One region of the Chryseobacterium sp. CBSDS_008 genome, then DNA from elsewhere that is predicted to be linked to it. Evidence: riboswitches for the same ligand, from Rfam matches in the RefSeq annotation. Region 1 holds a riboswitch; each other region holds the start of a gene.
What was found. A riboswitch is a leader RNA that binds a small molecule or an ion and turns the genes downstream of it on or off. The one in region 1 is predicted to bind cobalamin.
Positions count from the first base shown of each region.

Region 2: another riboswitch for cobalamin. It lies ahead of ACP3T3_RS08635 (acyl-CoA thioesterase); the one in region 1 lies ahead of ACP3T3_RS09320 (TonB-dependent receptor plug domain-containing protein).
Region 3: another riboswitch for cobalamin. It lies ahead of ACP3T3_RS16590 (TonB-dependent receptor); the one in region 1 lies ahead of ACP3T3_RS09320 (TonB-dependent receptor plug domain-containing protein).

Region 1 is NZ_CP188202.1:2,082,518-2,088,209, reverse strand. Features, by position in the region: gene pafA (alkaline phosphatase PafA) at 1-1,079, shown strand, start outside; cobalamin riboswitch at 1,202-1,379, shown strand; gene ACP3T3_RS09320 (TonB-dependent receptor plug domain-containing protein) at 1,412-3,238, shown strand; gene ACP3T3_RS09315 (DUF5074 domain-containing protein) at 3,259-4,314, shown strand; gene ACP3T3_RS09310 (CCA tRNA nucleotidyltransferase) at 4,477-5,692, opposite strand, start outside.
Region 2 is NZ_CP188202.1:1,931,813-1,937,504, reverse strand. Features, by position in the region: gene ACP3T3_RS08665 (PspC domain-containing protein) at 1-544, opposite strand, end outside; gene ACP3T3_RS08660 (PadR family transcriptional regulator) at 556-885, opposite strand; gene ACP3T3_RS08655 (hypothetical protein) at 1,122-1,247, shown strand; gene ACP3T3_RS08650 (XAC2610-related protein) at 1,403-2,104, shown strand; gene ACP3T3_RS08645 (HD domain-containing protein) at 2,106-2,696, shown strand; gene ACP3T3_RS08640 (DUF4932 domain-containing protein) at 2,760-4,133, opposite strand; gene ACP3T3_RS08635 (acyl-CoA thioesterase) at 4,286-4,669, opposite strand; cobalamin riboswitch at 4,787-4,967, opposite strand; gene ACP3T3_RS08630 (hypothetical protein) at 5,003-5,692, opposite strand, start outside.
Region 3 is NZ_CP188202.1:3,675,883-3,681,574, forward strand. Features, by position in the region: gene ACP3T3_RS16585 (transporter) at 1-828, shown strand, start outside; cobalamin riboswitch at 921-1,105, shown strand; gene ACP3T3_RS16590 (TonB-dependent receptor) at 1,215-3,248, shown strand; gene ACP3T3_RS16595 (YncE family protein) at 3,245-4,378, shown strand; gene ACP3T3_RS16600 (cell surface protein) at 4,393-5,586, shown strand; gene ACP3T3_RS16605 (DUF5074 domain-containing protein) at 5,623-5,692, shown strand, end outside.

The DNA of each region.
Region 1 (5,692 bases):
TTACCAGTACATGGTATATGAATGATCTTCCGCAATGGGTAAAATCATTCAATTCTCAGAACCTTCCTGAAAAATTAGTAGCCAACGGTTGGAATACCTTACTTCCGATCAATGAATATACAGAAAGTGCACCGGACAATTCCTCCTGGGAAGGCCTGCTGGGAAGTGCAAAAACACCTACTTTTCCTTACAGTAATCTAGCCAAAGACTATCAGGCTAAAAAAGATAATATCCGTTATACACCTTTCGGAAACACATTGACTTTGAAGCTGGCAGAAGCTTCTGTAGAAGGTGAAAAACTGGGTGGAGATAATATTACAGACTTTTTAGCCATTAACCTTGCATCTACCGATTATGCAGGACATAAATTCGGACCGAATTCTATTGAAGTAGAAGATGTTTATATCAGATTAGATCAGGATTTAGCGGAGTTTTTCAAATACCTTGATTCAAAAGTAGGAAAAGGAGAGTATACCGTTTTCCTTTCTGCTGACCATGGTGGAGCACATTCTGTAGGATTCCTTAAAGACCATAAGATCCCTACAGGTTTCTTCGGGGAAGATGCAGAAAAGAATCTGAATCAGAAGTTAAAAGAAAAATTCGGAGCTGATAAGTTGATCAACGCCATTGATAACTACCAGATTTATTTCGACAGAAAAGTATTGGCAGATAGCAAGCTTGAACTGGATGATGTAAGAAACTTTGCGGTAAAAGAAATTGAAAAAGATCCTACCGTTTTATATGCTGTTTCTGTAGATAAAGTGCAGGAAGCCAGTATTCCGGAACCGATTAAACAAAGAATTATCAACGGGATCAACAGACAGAGAAGTGGAGATATTCAGCTGATTTCTCATGACTCTATGCTTCCGCCGTATTCTAAAACGGGAACTACACACAGCGTATGGAATTCTTATGATTCACATATTCCATTGATCTTTATGGGATGGGGAGTGAAGCAGGGAGAAAGCAATAAAGAATATCACATGACAGATATTGCTCCTACGGTATCTTCTTTACTGAAAATTCAGTTCCCAAGTGGAAATATAGGTAACCCGATTACAGAAGTTATAGGTAAATAATGATCCTACTATTTTATGATAAACAGCTGCTTTCATCGAAAGCAGTTTTTTTGTGAATTATTGTCAGGAATTTTAATCTGCTGCGCTTTAATCTCACTTTTTGGCAAATACATATAAAAAACTATCTTTGCAAAAATTTTGGTTTCCAGTATTTTGGAATGAAAAGGGAATCGGGTGTAACTCCCGGACTGTCCCCGCAACTGTAAATCGCAATATAAGTTTCTGCAAAAAACCACTGTTTAAAAACGGGAAGGGGCAGAATGCGAAAGTCAGGAGACCTGCCAGGATTATAATTAAAAAACATATTGCTTTCGGAGGAAAAGTAAAAAAGTATGGATATAAAAAGATCTTTAGTACTGCTTTTTTCATCTTATGGCTGTTTTCTTTTTGGACAAGAGAAAGCCATTGACACTATTTACGTCTTTGACAACCAGATGAACAGGGTGAAACTTTTTCATCCTGTACAAACTATTTCGGCGGAAGATGCCGAGAAAAATTCCAGCAACTTTTCAGAACTCCTGAGATTTCAGTCCCAGGTTTTTATTAAAGAAAATGGGCGGGGTGCTGTTTCTTCACCTTCTTTCAGAGGAACTACCGCTCAGCAGACAGCATTTGTCTGGAATGGGATTAACATTAATTCTAATTTTCTGGGGCAGGGAGATATCAATAATATCGCTTTATTCGGGTATGATCAGATTGGTATAAAAGCCGGCGGAGGAAGTGTGGTGTATGGAAGTGGTGCCATAGGAGGAAGTATTCACCTGAATAATACCCTTGATTTTAATAAAGGGTTGCATGGGTCATTATTTTCGGAAATCGCTTCCTTTAATACCTATAATAATTTTATAAAAGGCTCTTACAGTAATGATAAGTTCAGTTTTAAAGCTTCCGGAAATTATTCTGTAAGTGAAAATGATTATAAGGTAAATGATCTGAACTACATCAGCAGAAACGGAAATTATTACAATACGACGTTCAATGTTGGGGCATCCTATAAAATTACAAACGATCATAAAATTTCGTGGCAGAGCCAGTTTTTTGATTCTTCACAGCATTATCCCGTGTATGAGGAAACGGGAACCAAAACGAAATATAAAACCCAAAGTGTAAGAAGCCTTCTTTCCTGGGATTGGAACAAAACAAAGTTCAGCAACTCCTTTAAAGCTGCCTATACAGAAGAAAATTTTCAGTATTTCGGTTCGTTAAATATGCCTAAATCAAGTGGCGGAACAGGGAAAAATTATATCTTTAAAAATGATTTTAACTATTTCCTGAATTCTAAATGGAATTTTAACCTCATCGGAGAGTTTCAGGTCAATAAAGGAGAAGGCTACGAGAACGGGATATCCAGTGTCAGTAGAAATATAGGTTCTGTTTCAGGATTGTTGCGGTATTTTGTAACAAAAGACCTTCGTTTTGAAGGAGGATTTAAGAAAGATTTTGTGGAAGATGTGAAATCACCGTTGATGTATTCATTCTCCGGAAAATGGAGTGCTGCAAAATGGTATGATGTAAGCGTTAATGTATCAAAAAACTTCAGATATCCTTCATTTAATGATATTTATTATGAACCGGGAGGAAATAAAAATCTGAGACCGGAAACGTCTACCCAGTTAGATATGACGAATGAGTTCAAAGCGGGAGATTTCAGGCTTACTTTGTCGCCTTATTATATGAATGTGACAGATCTTATTGTATGGCTGCCAACGTCTATGGGCTACTGGCAGGCATTTAATGTTAATAAATCTGAATCTTACGGGCTGGAATCTCAGCTGTCTTTCAGCAAACAGCTGGGAAACCATAAAATCCGCGCAAATGCAGGATATTATTATGCAAAATCTATTGATAAAGAAACCAAGCTGCAGAGACCTTATGTTCCCATGCACAGAGGATCAGCCGGAATAGATTATGAATATGGGTTCTTTAAATTTTTTGCGCAGGGATTGCTCAATGGCATTACCTACACAACAAGTGATGAAAAAAGGTCAGATGCCATAGATCCCTATTTTCTTTTAAATATGGGTATTTCTGCAACCCTAGCAAAAAAATATACCTTGGGGTTTAAGGTGAATAATGTAACGGATACTTATTATAAAACAGTTTCTTTTAATCCTTTACCAAAGAGAAACTATAGTGTGTATGCAGCAATAAATTTTTAAAAAATTAAAATTGAGTAAATATGAAAATAACTAAACTTTTAACTGTACTATTTGCAGTTGTATTATTGTTTAACATGTCTTCGTGTACAAGTGATTCTGCAGAGTTTGATGTCTCTCCGATCACTTACCAGAACGGATATTTTATCTCTAATGAAGGAAACTTCAACAGCCAGGGAGCTAAAGTAACATTCCTGACAAGAGATCTGAGCCTGAAGCAGGATGATGTATATGGTTATAATAACAATAAAGAAATTCTGGGTGACGTTCTTCAAACGATTGGTCTTAACGGAAATAAGGCTTATCTTGTGATAAATAACTCGAACAAAATTGTTGTAGTAGACCGTTATACATTTAAAAAGCTAGCCGTAATCACGGATCAGATTGATAATCCAAGAGGAATTACTTTTGCTAATGGCTTTATCTATATTGCCAACACCAATTTCAGTGCGCATACTCAAAGTGTAACAAAGTATAAAGCTTCTGACTACTCATTTGTAAGCAAAATCAATATGACTGAAGTTTCTGATAAAACCGTAGAAGCAGGAGGAAATGTTTTTGTACAGAACGCTTCATCAGGATTTGGAAATAAGATTACTTATATCAATACTTCCAATGATGCTAAGACTGAAATTACCGTTCCGAATGGTCAAATTGGGAATACTGTGTCTTACAAATCCAATGTTTACACGATTTCTTCTACAGCTACAGATTCTTATATCTATAAGATTACAAGCACAGGAGCTATGACACCGGTAGTTACACTGACAGGAATTCCAAACGCTACAAATCTTCAGATTGATAACGATAAAATCTACTTCAGCTCTGCTAACAAAGTGTATACAACAAGCTTAGCTACACCAACCGTTCCTACAGCTCCATTGCTAACAGCTGCAAATGGTGGTCCTTACTTTACGCTTTATGGATTTAACGTTATTGATGGAAGAATCTTTGCATCAGATGTTAAGGAATTTACAGCAGAAAGCGAAATGGTAATATATTCAGCAACTACCGGTAGCAAAATAGGATCTGTTAAAACAGGAGGTCTTGGTGCCAGCGGAACTTTCCTGAATCCATAATAATTTTATACTTCTAAAAATAATTTTTTATTTTTTCATCATTTGTGTTTTTTTCCGGCCGGTTTCGAAGAAACCGGCCGGCTTTGTTTTTAGATTTATTTATTAAAAAGCCCGGCGGATGGAACATCCCGCCGGGCTTTTTAATATGATCTGTAGATTAAATTAGATTGTTAATCCCAGTTTCTCAGCCTCAGCAATGACAAACTTGGTGGCTTCTTCTTTTTCATTGGGAATTTCACCCTCCAGAATGGCTTCTTTTACTTTTTCTTTCAGAATACCAATTTCACGGCCCGGTTTAAGATTAAACATCTCCATAATCTCTTCTCCGGTAATAGGCGGCTGGAAATTTCTCACCTGATCCTTTTCTTCCACTTCTCTGATCTTTACGGCTACATATTCAAAATTCTTTTTGAATTTCTCCTGCTTTTTAGAATTTTTAGTGGTAATATCTGCTTTACAAAGCGTAAAAAGATCTTCCAGATTTTCTCCGGCATCAAATAAAAGTCTTCTCAATGCAGCATCTGAAGCATCATCAGTGATCAAAGCAATGGGCCGAGATGAAAGCTTTACCATTTTCTGCACATATTTCATGTCACTTCCCAAAGGTAATTTTAATCTTTGGAAAAGTGTTTTCACCATTTTTGAACCTAAAAATTCATGTCCGTGAAATGTCCATCCTGTTCCTTCCACAAACTTTTTTGTAGGTGCTTTCCCAATATCATGGAACAGGGCAGCCCAGCGGAGCCAAAGATTATCTGTATTTACGGAAATATTATCTACAACTTCTAAAGTGTGATAAAAATTATCCTTATGAGTTTGTCCCTCTACTTCTTCCACTCCTTTCAGTTCTATCAGTTCAGGAATAACCAGCTTCATAAGACCGGTTTGTTCCATTAGCCTTAATCCGACAGAAGGTTTTTCAGAAAGCATAATTTTGTTGAATTCCACCATGATTCTTTCCATAGAAACAATCTTGATTCTTTCTGCTTCCTTCCGAATAGCCTGCAGAGAGTTTTCCTCGATTTTAAAATGTAAAGTTGAAGCAAAACGTACCGCTCTCATCATCCTCAACGGATCATCAGAATAAGTTTGAGCAGGTTCCAAAGGAGTTCGTAAAATGCCTTTTTCAAGATCATCAATCCCATTGAAAGGATCTACCAGTTCTCCGAAATTATCCTTATTTAAAGAAATTGCCATCGCATTGATGGTGAAATCTCTTCGTTTCTGGTCGTCTTCCAGGCTTCCTCCTTCCACTTCCGGTTTGCGGCTGTTTTCAGTATAACTTTCCTTTCTTGCTCCCACAAACTCAAGCTCAAGTTCTTTATACTTGATCATGGCCGTGCCATACGTTTTGAATACGGAAACTTTCAATTTAGGA
Region 2 (5,692 bases), 150 kb from region 1:
GGAAATCTGCTGCTGTTTCAGCTTTTGGAAGTACGATCCAAAGGATTACATATAAAAGACCGATCAGTGAAGATGAGATGGCTGCTGTGAAAATTCCTAAGATGAAGATTCCCAGCCAGATTGCTCTCATGGTGGTAATATCCATTCCTACATATTGAGCTAAACCTGCGCAAACCCCTGCTACTTTTTGTTTTTCCGGATCACGGAAAAGTTGCTTTTTATCGGTATAGCTGGTTCCTGAATTGTAATTTCTGGTAGAAGTTTTTTCAGAAAAATAAGCTTCTTCCTGTTCTTCAATTTTTTCAGGGCTTCCGATCTGTGCGATTACCTTTTCTACATCGGTATCGTTGATCACTTCACGTTTTCCCAGAGAATCTTTGAAAATCTCCACCATTCTTATTTCTATGTCATGCATTACTTCATCAGCCTCAGAAGCATCCAGAGAGCTTCTCAGAGCATTCAGGTAATCGCTGAGCTTTATATATGCGTGTTCTTCTATGGTAAAAGAAAAACCTGCGAGTCCTATTGAGAGTGTCTTGTTCATAGCTTTGTTTTTTAATTTTGTTGGGTGATTTGGTTTACTGAGGCTGTCAGTTCATTCCATGTATTTTGTAGCTCATCCAAAAAAAGTTTTCCTTTTTCTGTGATCTGATAATATTTTCTGGGTGGCCCTCCGGTAGATTCTTCCCATCTGTAAGAGAGAAACTCTCCGTTTTTAAGTCTTGTAAGAAGAGGGTAGAGGGTCCCTTCCACTACATCCAGTTTTCCTTTTTTCAGTTCATCGATAAGATCGGAAACGTACATTTCGCGATTATTGATGAGACTTAGAATACAGAATTCCAGAATTCCTTTTCGCATTTGCGCTTTGGTATTTTCGGTATTCATCTTTGATAAGTTTTGTTAATTAGTTATATGTTTAGAAAAATGCTCCTAGCTAGTTGAGCCTATTCTAATTTTACATTACAAAGATATGTAAATAGAATGGTATTATGCAATACAAAGTAGTGAAATTTTTTAAATAAATAGTTTAAATAACTGGTAATCAATTGTATAATTTTATGTGGAGGTTTTTATTAAAATAAATTTGAGTGGGAAATGACTAAAAAATCACCAAATTTTAAATGAAATTGAAAGAAATGCAGAGAAAAGCATCATTCATCAATATTGCTTATTACTCATATTATAGCCCCGATAGCAGCGGTTACCCCACAGCATGCAATGGTACAGCATTGGAGCGAGGAGTATGAGCGGATAGCGGGAAGCAGCTTCTCATAAATGAATCCTCCTACCTAAAAAATGATGATTTCAAACCCTTATAAATAAAAGAGTCCTGAATTTTGAGATCGGTGTTATGATTCGTATTTTTGTTAGGAAAAAAGCACCTAAATTATTTACTATTACCATGAATTTATTCAATAAGTATAGGCATCTACAGGCTTTTGTTTTACTTGGACCTGTATGTTTCGGACAATATCAGTTTGAGGTTAAAGATGTATCAAAGAGTTATGATGTAATTATTCACGTAGAAAATTGTTATGATGGGCGATGCAATGGAAAAGGAACCGTAGAATTGTTTGATCATAAAAACAGCAAAGTACAAACCTTTGTATCTGATGACCTGGTATTGGAGCTAAACCAGGGCGAAAAGCCACAGCCGGGGAAAATGCTTCAGTTAAAGAATGAAAACAGTCCTGTGGTTATTGATGATTTTAATTTTGATGGAACAGAGGATATAGCGGTAAGAAATGGCAATATGGGAAATTATAGTTCCGCCTCTTATGACGTATATGTATTCAACGCTACCAGAATGGCATTTGTGAAAAGTAAAGAACTTACAGATCTTGCTTCGAATTCCTTTGATATTTTTGAAGTGGATGCCAAGCGCAAACGTCTCATAGCTTATGGGAAATCCGGATGTTGTGATATTTTTACAACAGAATATGCTGTAATTCCGAATAAAGGACTGGATAAAGTTCTGGAAAAAGAAGAAGATATGACGGTAGAAGGGCAGGTAAAAGTAATCACTAAAGAAAAGCTCAATAATAAATGGATTACCAAAACAAAGGTATATCCGGCAGATCAATATAACAGAAATAAAAAGTAAGATGAAAATTCAGAAAGAAATAGATTTTATCCTGGCAGTAGATGCTCTGAAAAATGTACAGCGAAGAAATTATAATGCAGATGACTCCCGGAGAGAGAATACGGCGGAACACTCCTGGCAGATTATCATTCTGGCCCAGATTCTTTATCCGTATGCCAAAAACCGCGCAGATATTGATTTATTAAGAGTTATAAGAATGCTTTCTATTCATGATCTTGTGGAAATAGAAGCCGGAGATACTTTCATTTTTGATGAACAAGCAATGGTAGGAAAGTTTGAAAGAGAGAAAGCATCTGCCCAGAAAATTTTTGGAATTCTGGATGAACCTTTACGTACAGAATTCTTTAACCTATGGCTGGAGTTTGAAGAAGAGAAGACCCCGGATGCTGTTTTTGCCTGTGGAATTGACAGAATCATGCCGTTTATCTTAAATTCCCATACTACAGGAAAGAGCTGGACAGAAGCGGGAGTAACAGAAAGACAAATCAGAAATATGCTTGAAAATGCTATCGGCAGAGCTTCTGATGAAATGGGAGAGGCTTTTGAACTTTTATTGAGCAGAAGTCTGGAAACAGAAAAAGTGTTGAAATAGTTTAAAAAAACAAAGACACTGTTCGGTTTAGAACAGTGTCTTTTTATAGGTAATTTCATTCAGTTATGAGGATAGCAATACGTAGTTGTCAGGATTTAATAAAATTCCGTTCTTAGAATAAAATCCTGCCATGCTGTTCGGTACATAAAAACCCAGTACAAAATTCTTATAAGAAGTATCCAGTTTGAATTTTACTTCTTTCCCATCTTTAGACCAAACCGGATTTTTAACGATAATGATTGTATTGCTGGTTTCTTTTCCATCAATGTATTCATATAATTTCAGTTGAAGCGTTGTTGTCTTCTTCATAGGCTCTGTGAATTTTACAACAACATTGTTGATGTCAACTTTTTCAAAATCCTTATTGTTGGAATTGACAACGGAAGGCTGGGAAATTTTGCTCCCTGTTCTTTTTGTCCACTTTAATAATGGAACATATAATTTATCCAGGCTCTTTTCCTTTTTATAAAGCTCAATAAGTTTCTCAGAGAATAAATTCTGGGCAATAAAACCACGTCGGATATTCACTTTATGATAGATAGCAGAAAGACTATCTGTTTTTTCCTTGGGAAAGTTTTCTCTGATGAATAAGTCGTAAACAGCCCATGTCATATATTCATTGAATGAACTGATCCCTGAATATCCTGATTTTTTATCCCAATTTATCAGATTGAAGTTCTCAGTTATTTCCTTTGAATATTGATCCGAAATAGGATTTACATATCCATGATCAATTTCTGAAAATACGGTGTGATTATCAAGAATCCTTCTTGCAATATTATCTTTTAAGTTTCCAAGAATAAGGTCTTTTCCGATATCAGGGAAGTCAACGGTTAATGAACTGTTGATCTCTCTGTGGCAATTTTGTCCGCCTACTAAAGGAGAAATGGCAATAACATAGGATTTGGTATTTTTATTTTTAGGTTGTCCAGCAATTTTATCAAGGAAGGCATAGGTGTCATTGATGTAATAATACTCTTTGTAATTGGCAATTAAAGTATTATAAAACTGTTGATGATTTTTGTAAAAAGCTCTGTAATTCGATTTCTTGACAAAATCGTTGATTAGTTCCAGATTTTCATCCACTTCTTGAGGGCCAAATGAATTAAATGGGAAATCTCTTTTAAGTACACCTTTTTCATCAAAAGAGAATGCATAGAAATCAGTCCGGAAACCTAAGAACTTTTTCCACTCCTTTCTTGAATAATTTACTTTTTTTAATAGCGGATGATCTTTTACAGGCTCAAAATAAGACATGATTTCATCATAATACGGAGGAATCTTTTGAACATCATAAGGATCTGTTTTACCATAGTCTGTAAGCGCTAAAATGATATTTCCCAATTCGTAACTTTCAGAAAGCTCAATTGTAACATCTTTTTGTGCTGTTAATGATACGGAAAGGATAAGTGTAATGATTAAGATAATCTTTTTCATGTAATGTAATATGAATTTTCTATTAGTTTTTAAGAGAAACACAGATGATATTCTGAGCGGCTAAAATTAAAGAAAAACCCAATGAATTACAATCATTAAATATATTTAAAATATAAAAGTTTCGGGCGGCCTTTGGCCGCCCGAAACTCTATTTATAGTATCTGGATTGGTTTCTTGAATTCATCGATGGCTACAAAAGTAAAATCACCTACAATGGCTTTTTCTCTTTCATAGGAATACATCTGCTCGGTGTAGATCTCAACGTTCACTTTCATGCTGGTTTTTCCCACGTAGGAAACTTTCCCGATCAGCTCAACAATAGTTCCGGCAGGAATAGGTTTCTTGAAATCGATCTTGTCACTGCTTACCGTTACCACTCTTTTTCTCGCAAAACGGGTTGCGGTGATAAAAGCTACTTCGTCCATCAGCTGCATGGCCGTACCGCCAAAAAGGGTATCGTAATGATTGGTTGTGTTGGGGAAAACCGCTTTAAAGATTCTGGTTTCGGATGCTTCAATTCTTTCTTCTGTAGTCATATATCATTATTAATTAAAGCGAAGTGAAATGATATTAGAAAAAACAGAATAATAACAGGAATCAAGAGAATTCCTGAAACAATCCATCAGATCAATACAACTTCAAATCGCGAAAGTTACATGTGTAAGAAAAAGGCAGGTCTCCTGACTTGTAACATCATTTATCTCCTTCCCATGCCCCGCACAGTGGATCTTTGATAAAAGACTTCAGTTACTTACAGTTGCGCGACAGTCCGTGATTTTCACACGGTTCCCTTTTAATCTGCAGTGATGCAGAACCCATTTCTGTGATGAATAAGCGTAAAAACTTTTTCGGAAGCAAAAATAATGAATTTATTCCGGATTATGGAAAATAATCTGGCTGATTACTCTTCCTTTCTTGATCGTCCAGAGTGTAGTGTATCTGTTTTCTCCTGAACCATTGATCATATAAAGGAAAATATTATCGCTGTCAAGGGAAGTGACTCCAATGTTATCAAAATCCATGGTAGGCTGGAACATATTTTTGATGGCTTCTCTTACAAAAACAGAACCTCTTCCCGGTTGCTGTACTCTGATGGATTTGATTTCCGTCATACCCTCAGGAAGATCATTTCCGATTCCCCAGGGTTTTACTTTATCAATGGTGAGTAGTTTTCCTTCTGCATCTTTTTCCTTTTTACGGTAACCCGCATTGGAAGGGTAGATGTCAATCACTACTTTGCTTCTTTGAGCAGTAGGAATTTTAGGATCAGAATTATCGGTAAAAATAAGTGATCTTCCGTTTTTAGACCTGGAAGGGGTATAGGCGGGAAGCTGATCAATATAAGCAATACGCTCTTTATTTACCATTCCTTCCTTATCAAGAGTTTCATAACGCACAAAGGGTTTGTCGTCATCCTGTTTTTCCGGATATTTGATCCAGATCCATTCTGTTTCCCCGGGAGCAGGCTTTACATAAACAAATACATCACCCTTACGCATACGGATTTTATCTACAATTTTTCTGTAATTGTCTTTATGTACCCGCACATTGGCATATCC
Region 3 (5,692 bases), 1.6 Mb from region 1:
TGTGATGCGTGCGGCTGTGCAGCCGGTAACGGATCTTCCGGCTTTGAATCTTTATTGAACCCACAGTTTATCGGAATCAAATACTTTGCACAACATTACAAAGCAAAGGAAAACTTATTTGTAAAAGACCTTACACAGGATCAGTATTTCAATACGTTACAGCTTTGGGGAAAAATTCCATTGACTAAAAAACTGAGTGTTTATATAAGTCTGCCCTTTCATTTTCATGAAAAGAAAACCATGCAGGGAGATATTAAAATCAATGGAATAGGGGATCTGAACCTGATGGGAATTTACCAGCTGATGAGCTCCAAGGATAATTTCCATCACCTTAGCGGAGGTTTGGGTGTGAAAATTCCGCTTGGAAAATTTGATGAAAAAGGAGTCTCCGGTGTTAATCCGAGTTTTCAGCTGGGAACCGGAAGCTGGGATTATCAGGCTGCTTTGAATTATAAATTTCAGAAAAATAAAGTGGCCGTATTGGTCAATACAGATTATACCATCAAAACAGAGAATAAAAAAAATTACCGCTTTGGAAATCAATGGAACTATGCCGCAACAGGTTTTTATCAGGTTGCAGGAAATGATAAGTCCATTTTTTCTGTAAAAACCGGAGTGCAGGGAGAGGTTTATGCTCAGAACAAACAGTTTGATGAAGGTTTACCCAATACTGCAGGAAGTGCTTTGTACGGAAAACTGGGATTTGAAGCTTCTTATAAAAAGCTGAGTCTGGGAAGTGAAGTAATGCTTCCCATGTACACTCATCTGGCTGGGGGAGATATTGAAGCAAAATCAAGGTTCAGTATTTTCCTGAATATTGGAATTTAAAGTGAAACCCCTGATAAAATCACGTTAAAGCTCCTTCGGGAGCTTTAATTATTTATGAATCATGATTTTACTTGGGTATTAGGAATAATTATTTATCTTTGCCGGAATTTGGTGAGCCGTAAAAAGCTCTTAAAAGGGAATCCGGTGAAAATCCGGAACAGACCCGCTGCTGTAAGCTCCGCACCAAAGTTTTTGAAGAATATATCCACTGTTTTTTTATGGGAAGGATTTCAAAAATGGAGTAAGTCAGAAGACCTGCCAGAAAATAATCGTTTGACGCTTTCGTGGAATAAAGCTTAGGACATCAATGATTCTGTGCAGTGACAGCTGTGCTTTGTCGTTGTATTCTTATATCCATTAGCGTCATCATTATCCTAAATGAGCTAATGGCGGCAAAACTAACTACTTCTACAATTCATAAAGCTGTTTTCACAATATTGGTGATCACATCTCAACTTTTATATTCTCAAAAAAAGAAGAATGACACGCTGAAGGAAGAATCCATCAAGGTGATCAGCCTTTACAAGAAAAGTTTTAAAGAGATCCTTCCGGCACAAACCCTGCAGGGAGAGCAGCTGGAAAGACTGAACAGCCAGTCTGTAGCAGATGCACTGCGGTATTTTTCAGGTGTTCAGATCAAAGACTATGGAGGATTGGGTGGTTTGAAAACCATTAATATCCGAAGCATGGGAAGTCAGCATGTAGGCGTTTTCTATGATGGAATTCAATTAGGAAATGCCCAAAACGGACTGGTGGATCTGGGAAGATATTCTTTGGATGATCTGGAAGAAATATCATTGTATAACGGTCAGAAAAGTGAAATCTTCCAGCCGGCAAAAGACTTCGGATCTTCGGGATCTATTTATTTACAGCCTAAAACGCCTGTATTTAAAGGAACAAGAAAAACTAATCTGGTTATCAGAGCGAAGAGTGCTTCCATTGATCTTTTCAATCCGTCATTCCGATTGGAGCAGAAGATTTCAGACAGGGTTTCTGCCAGCTTCAGTGGAGAGTTTATGCAGAGTGACGGAATTTACAGATTTCGGTATGCCAAAAAATATCCAGACGGACAGCAGGCTTATGATACCATTGCAAAAAGACAGGATTCAGATATTCGGGCAAAACGTTTTGAAACTTCTTTAAACGGAACTTTAAATAACGGAAGCTGGAATATCCGTGGCTACGGTTATATTTCAAACCGCGGAATGCCGGCTCCTATTGTCAACGGGCGTTTCGGAGGAAGAGGAGCGAGACTTTCCGATGAAAATTATTTTGTGCAGGCCAACCTGAGAAAAAAGCTGTTTCCCAAATTGGAAACACAGCTGAAAGCAAAATTTGCTTACGATTATACCCATTTTATGGATACGGTTCGTTCGCAGTCTATTATTTATACAGATAACACCTATATCCAGCGAGAGCTCTATCTTTCCTCATCCAATATCTATTCTATCACACCCAATTGGGATGTCAGTCTGAGCGGGGATTTTCAGTACAATAACCTGGATGCCAATCTGGATAACTTTTCTTATCCAACACGCTATACTACACTGGTAGCATTGGCAACAACCTATCAGTGGAACAGGTTCAAAATCCTGGGAAGCCTTTTAGGAACCTTTACTTTTGAAGAAGTAAGAAAAAACAAAAGGCCGGGAGATGCAAGAGAATGGACACCTGCCGTATTTATGAGCTATCAGCCGGAAATCATTCCCGAACTTACCCTTAGAGCATTTTATAAAAGGATTTTCCGACTTCCAACCTTCAATGATTTGTATTATACCAATATCGGAAATACGTATCTGAAGCCGGAATTCACCAATCAGTATGATGTAGGATTTACCTATCAGAAGAATTACAACAACCATTTCTTTAAAAGCTTTTATGCTAAAGTAGATGGTTATTACAACAAAGTACAGGATAAAATCGTAGCTGCACCTAACGGAAGTATGTTCCGCTGGCTGATGATGAACCTTGGAATGGTTGAAATCATAGGAGCTGATGTAAATCTTCAGACCGAAATGCAGCTGGGACAAGTAAAACTAAGACCATTGCTTTCCTATACTTATCAAAGTGCAAGAGATATGAGCGATCCGGAAGACACTTTCTACCGCAATCAGATTCCTTATACCCCATGGCATAGCGGATCTTTCAGTCTGATGGCGGATTATAAAGACTGGGGTTTCAATTACAGTGCAATGTACGTAGGAGAAAGATATGACGTGAATCAGGATAACATTCAATACAATTATGTACAGCCTTGGTATACTCACGATCTGTCTGTTCAGAAAAAGTTCAGCTGGGCAAATCATCAGTTTAAAGTAAGCCTTGAGGTGAATAATATTTTCAATCAATACTATGATGTGGTTATCAATTATCCGATGCCCGGAAGAAACTTTAAACTTATTCTAAACTTCACTCTATGAGAAAACTAAACTTTTATTTTTTATTTCTTGTATTAGCTTTTCTTACGTCATGCCGTACAGATGATATTATCGTCCGTCAGGAAGTGGTAGAAGGTCTTCCCTCAGAAAATACAGCAATAAAAGGCTTCTATATGCTCAATGAAGGAAATATGGGAAGCAACAAATGTACGCTGGACTTTTTTGATTATACCAAAGGAACCTATTACCGCAATATCTACGCAGAAATCAACCCGAATGTGATAAAAGAACTGGGAGATGTAGGAAATGATATCAAAGTCTACGGAAGCAAACTCTATATCGTTGTCAATGTTTCCAACAAAATTGAAGTACTGGATGCTAAAACTGCTAAACGTATTACTTCTATTCCATTACAAAACTGCAGATATCTTGCCTTCAAAGACGGGAAAGCGTATGCCAGCAGCTATGCCGGTCCGGTAGCTATTAATCCAAAAGCACCTAAGGGAAAAGTAGTGGAGATTGACACCACTTCTCTTTCCATTCAGCGTGAAGTGGTGGTAGGATACCAGCCGGAAGAATTGGAAATTGTTGGGAATACATTATTTGTGGCCAATTCCGGAGGATACAAAGCTCCCGATTATGACAATACAGTTTCCGTCATCGATCTGAACACTTTTACAGAACTCAAAAAAATAGAGGTTGCCATCAATCTTCACCACATTAAAAAAGACAATTACGGTGATCTGTATGTAACCTCAAGAGGAGATTATTATAACGTTCCTTCCAGTTTGTATTTGATAGATGCAGCTACCGGAACTGTGAAGAAAAATTTCAATCTCTCTGTCAGTGAAATGATAATCGTTAATGATAAACTTTATTTCTATGGAAATGAATTCAATTACAACACCCACAGTTACAAAAAAACATTTGGGATCATTGATGTAAAAACAGAAGAGATTATCGCCAACAGAATTTTTGATAAAGAATATGAAACTGCCATTAAAACACCTTACGGAATTGCAGTAAATCCGATCACAGAAGATATCTATATGACAGACGCCAGAAATTACGTATCCATGGGGTTTGTGTATTGCTTTGATAAAAACGGACACTTAAAATGGAAGACAGAGGGCGGAAATATTCCTGCCCACTTCGCTTTTTTATACAAATAACCAAACTTTAAGAAATGAACAGAAATACCTTTACTTATTTGAAAACGGGAATTTTATCATGTTTCCTGATAGGTGTGATAGCCTGTAAACATGATGATGAAGAAGAATTTACATTCAACGGTCTAGATGATTCCTATACCATTGAGCGTTTTAAAGTTCTGAGCATTCCTACTCATGCTGCGGGGTCGGTTGTATGGAGTATTAATGACTCTATTATTTCTCAGAACTCAGAACTAGAATTTATAAGTCCGAAAGCCGATGCTTATCCTTTGTCTTTAAAGATCAACAATAAAGGAAACGAGCAGGTTTTTCATTCCAAAATAATCGTTAGCAAAGAAAAAACACCTTACAGTAAATATATTTCTAAAGTATTAGAGTTCCGCCCTGCTGTAGGACAGTTTATGAACGAAATTCCGGAATATGTACCAGGAAATACAGCTGTAAATATGCTTCAGAAAGCCAATGAATCGTTGGTTGGAGGAAATTCTACCATGATCAGTTTGGGAGGTTATGGCGGATACGTAGTTTTCGGTTTTGATCATACTATTCCCAATCTGAACGGAAGAGATTTTAAAGTACTGGGAAATGCATTTTTTGGAAATGATGCTGCTGATCAGCGTTCAGGATCTTGTGAACCGGGAATTATTATGGTGGCCTACGACCGAAATAAAAACGGAAAACCGGACAATGATGAATGGTACGAAATTGCCGGCAGTGAATATTTTAAAAATACCACTATAAAAGATTACAGCATAACGTATCATAAGCCTGACGAAAATAAAACTCCTGTACCCGGAACCGAATTCTGGCAAACCGATGTAGAATATATCAAATGGAATGACAACCTCGGAAACCATGGCTTTAAAACAAAGAATACTTTTCACACCCAGAGTTATTATCCTTTATGGTTTACGGATCCCGCTTATAATTTCTCAGGAACAAGACTTGCCAATAATTTCTTTGACCAGAACGGAGACGGATCCTATTGGGTAGGAAAATCATATGAGTTCGGCTATGCAGATAATGCCCCGAATACTGATGCAGCTTCTAATATTGATATTTCCTGGGCGGTGGACAGAAACGGAAAATATGTGAAACTTCCGGGAGTCGATTTTATGAAGATATATACGGGAGTCAATCAGGAAGCTGGCTGGCTGGGAGAAGTTTCTACAGAAGTGGCAGGAGCCTATGATCTACATTTCAAATAATAGTTCAATTATACAATCTATTTAAATTAATAAAAAATGAAAAAGTTTTATCTTTTTATGATGCTTTTTCTGTTTGCATGCGTATCAAATGCACAGATAAAAGTTC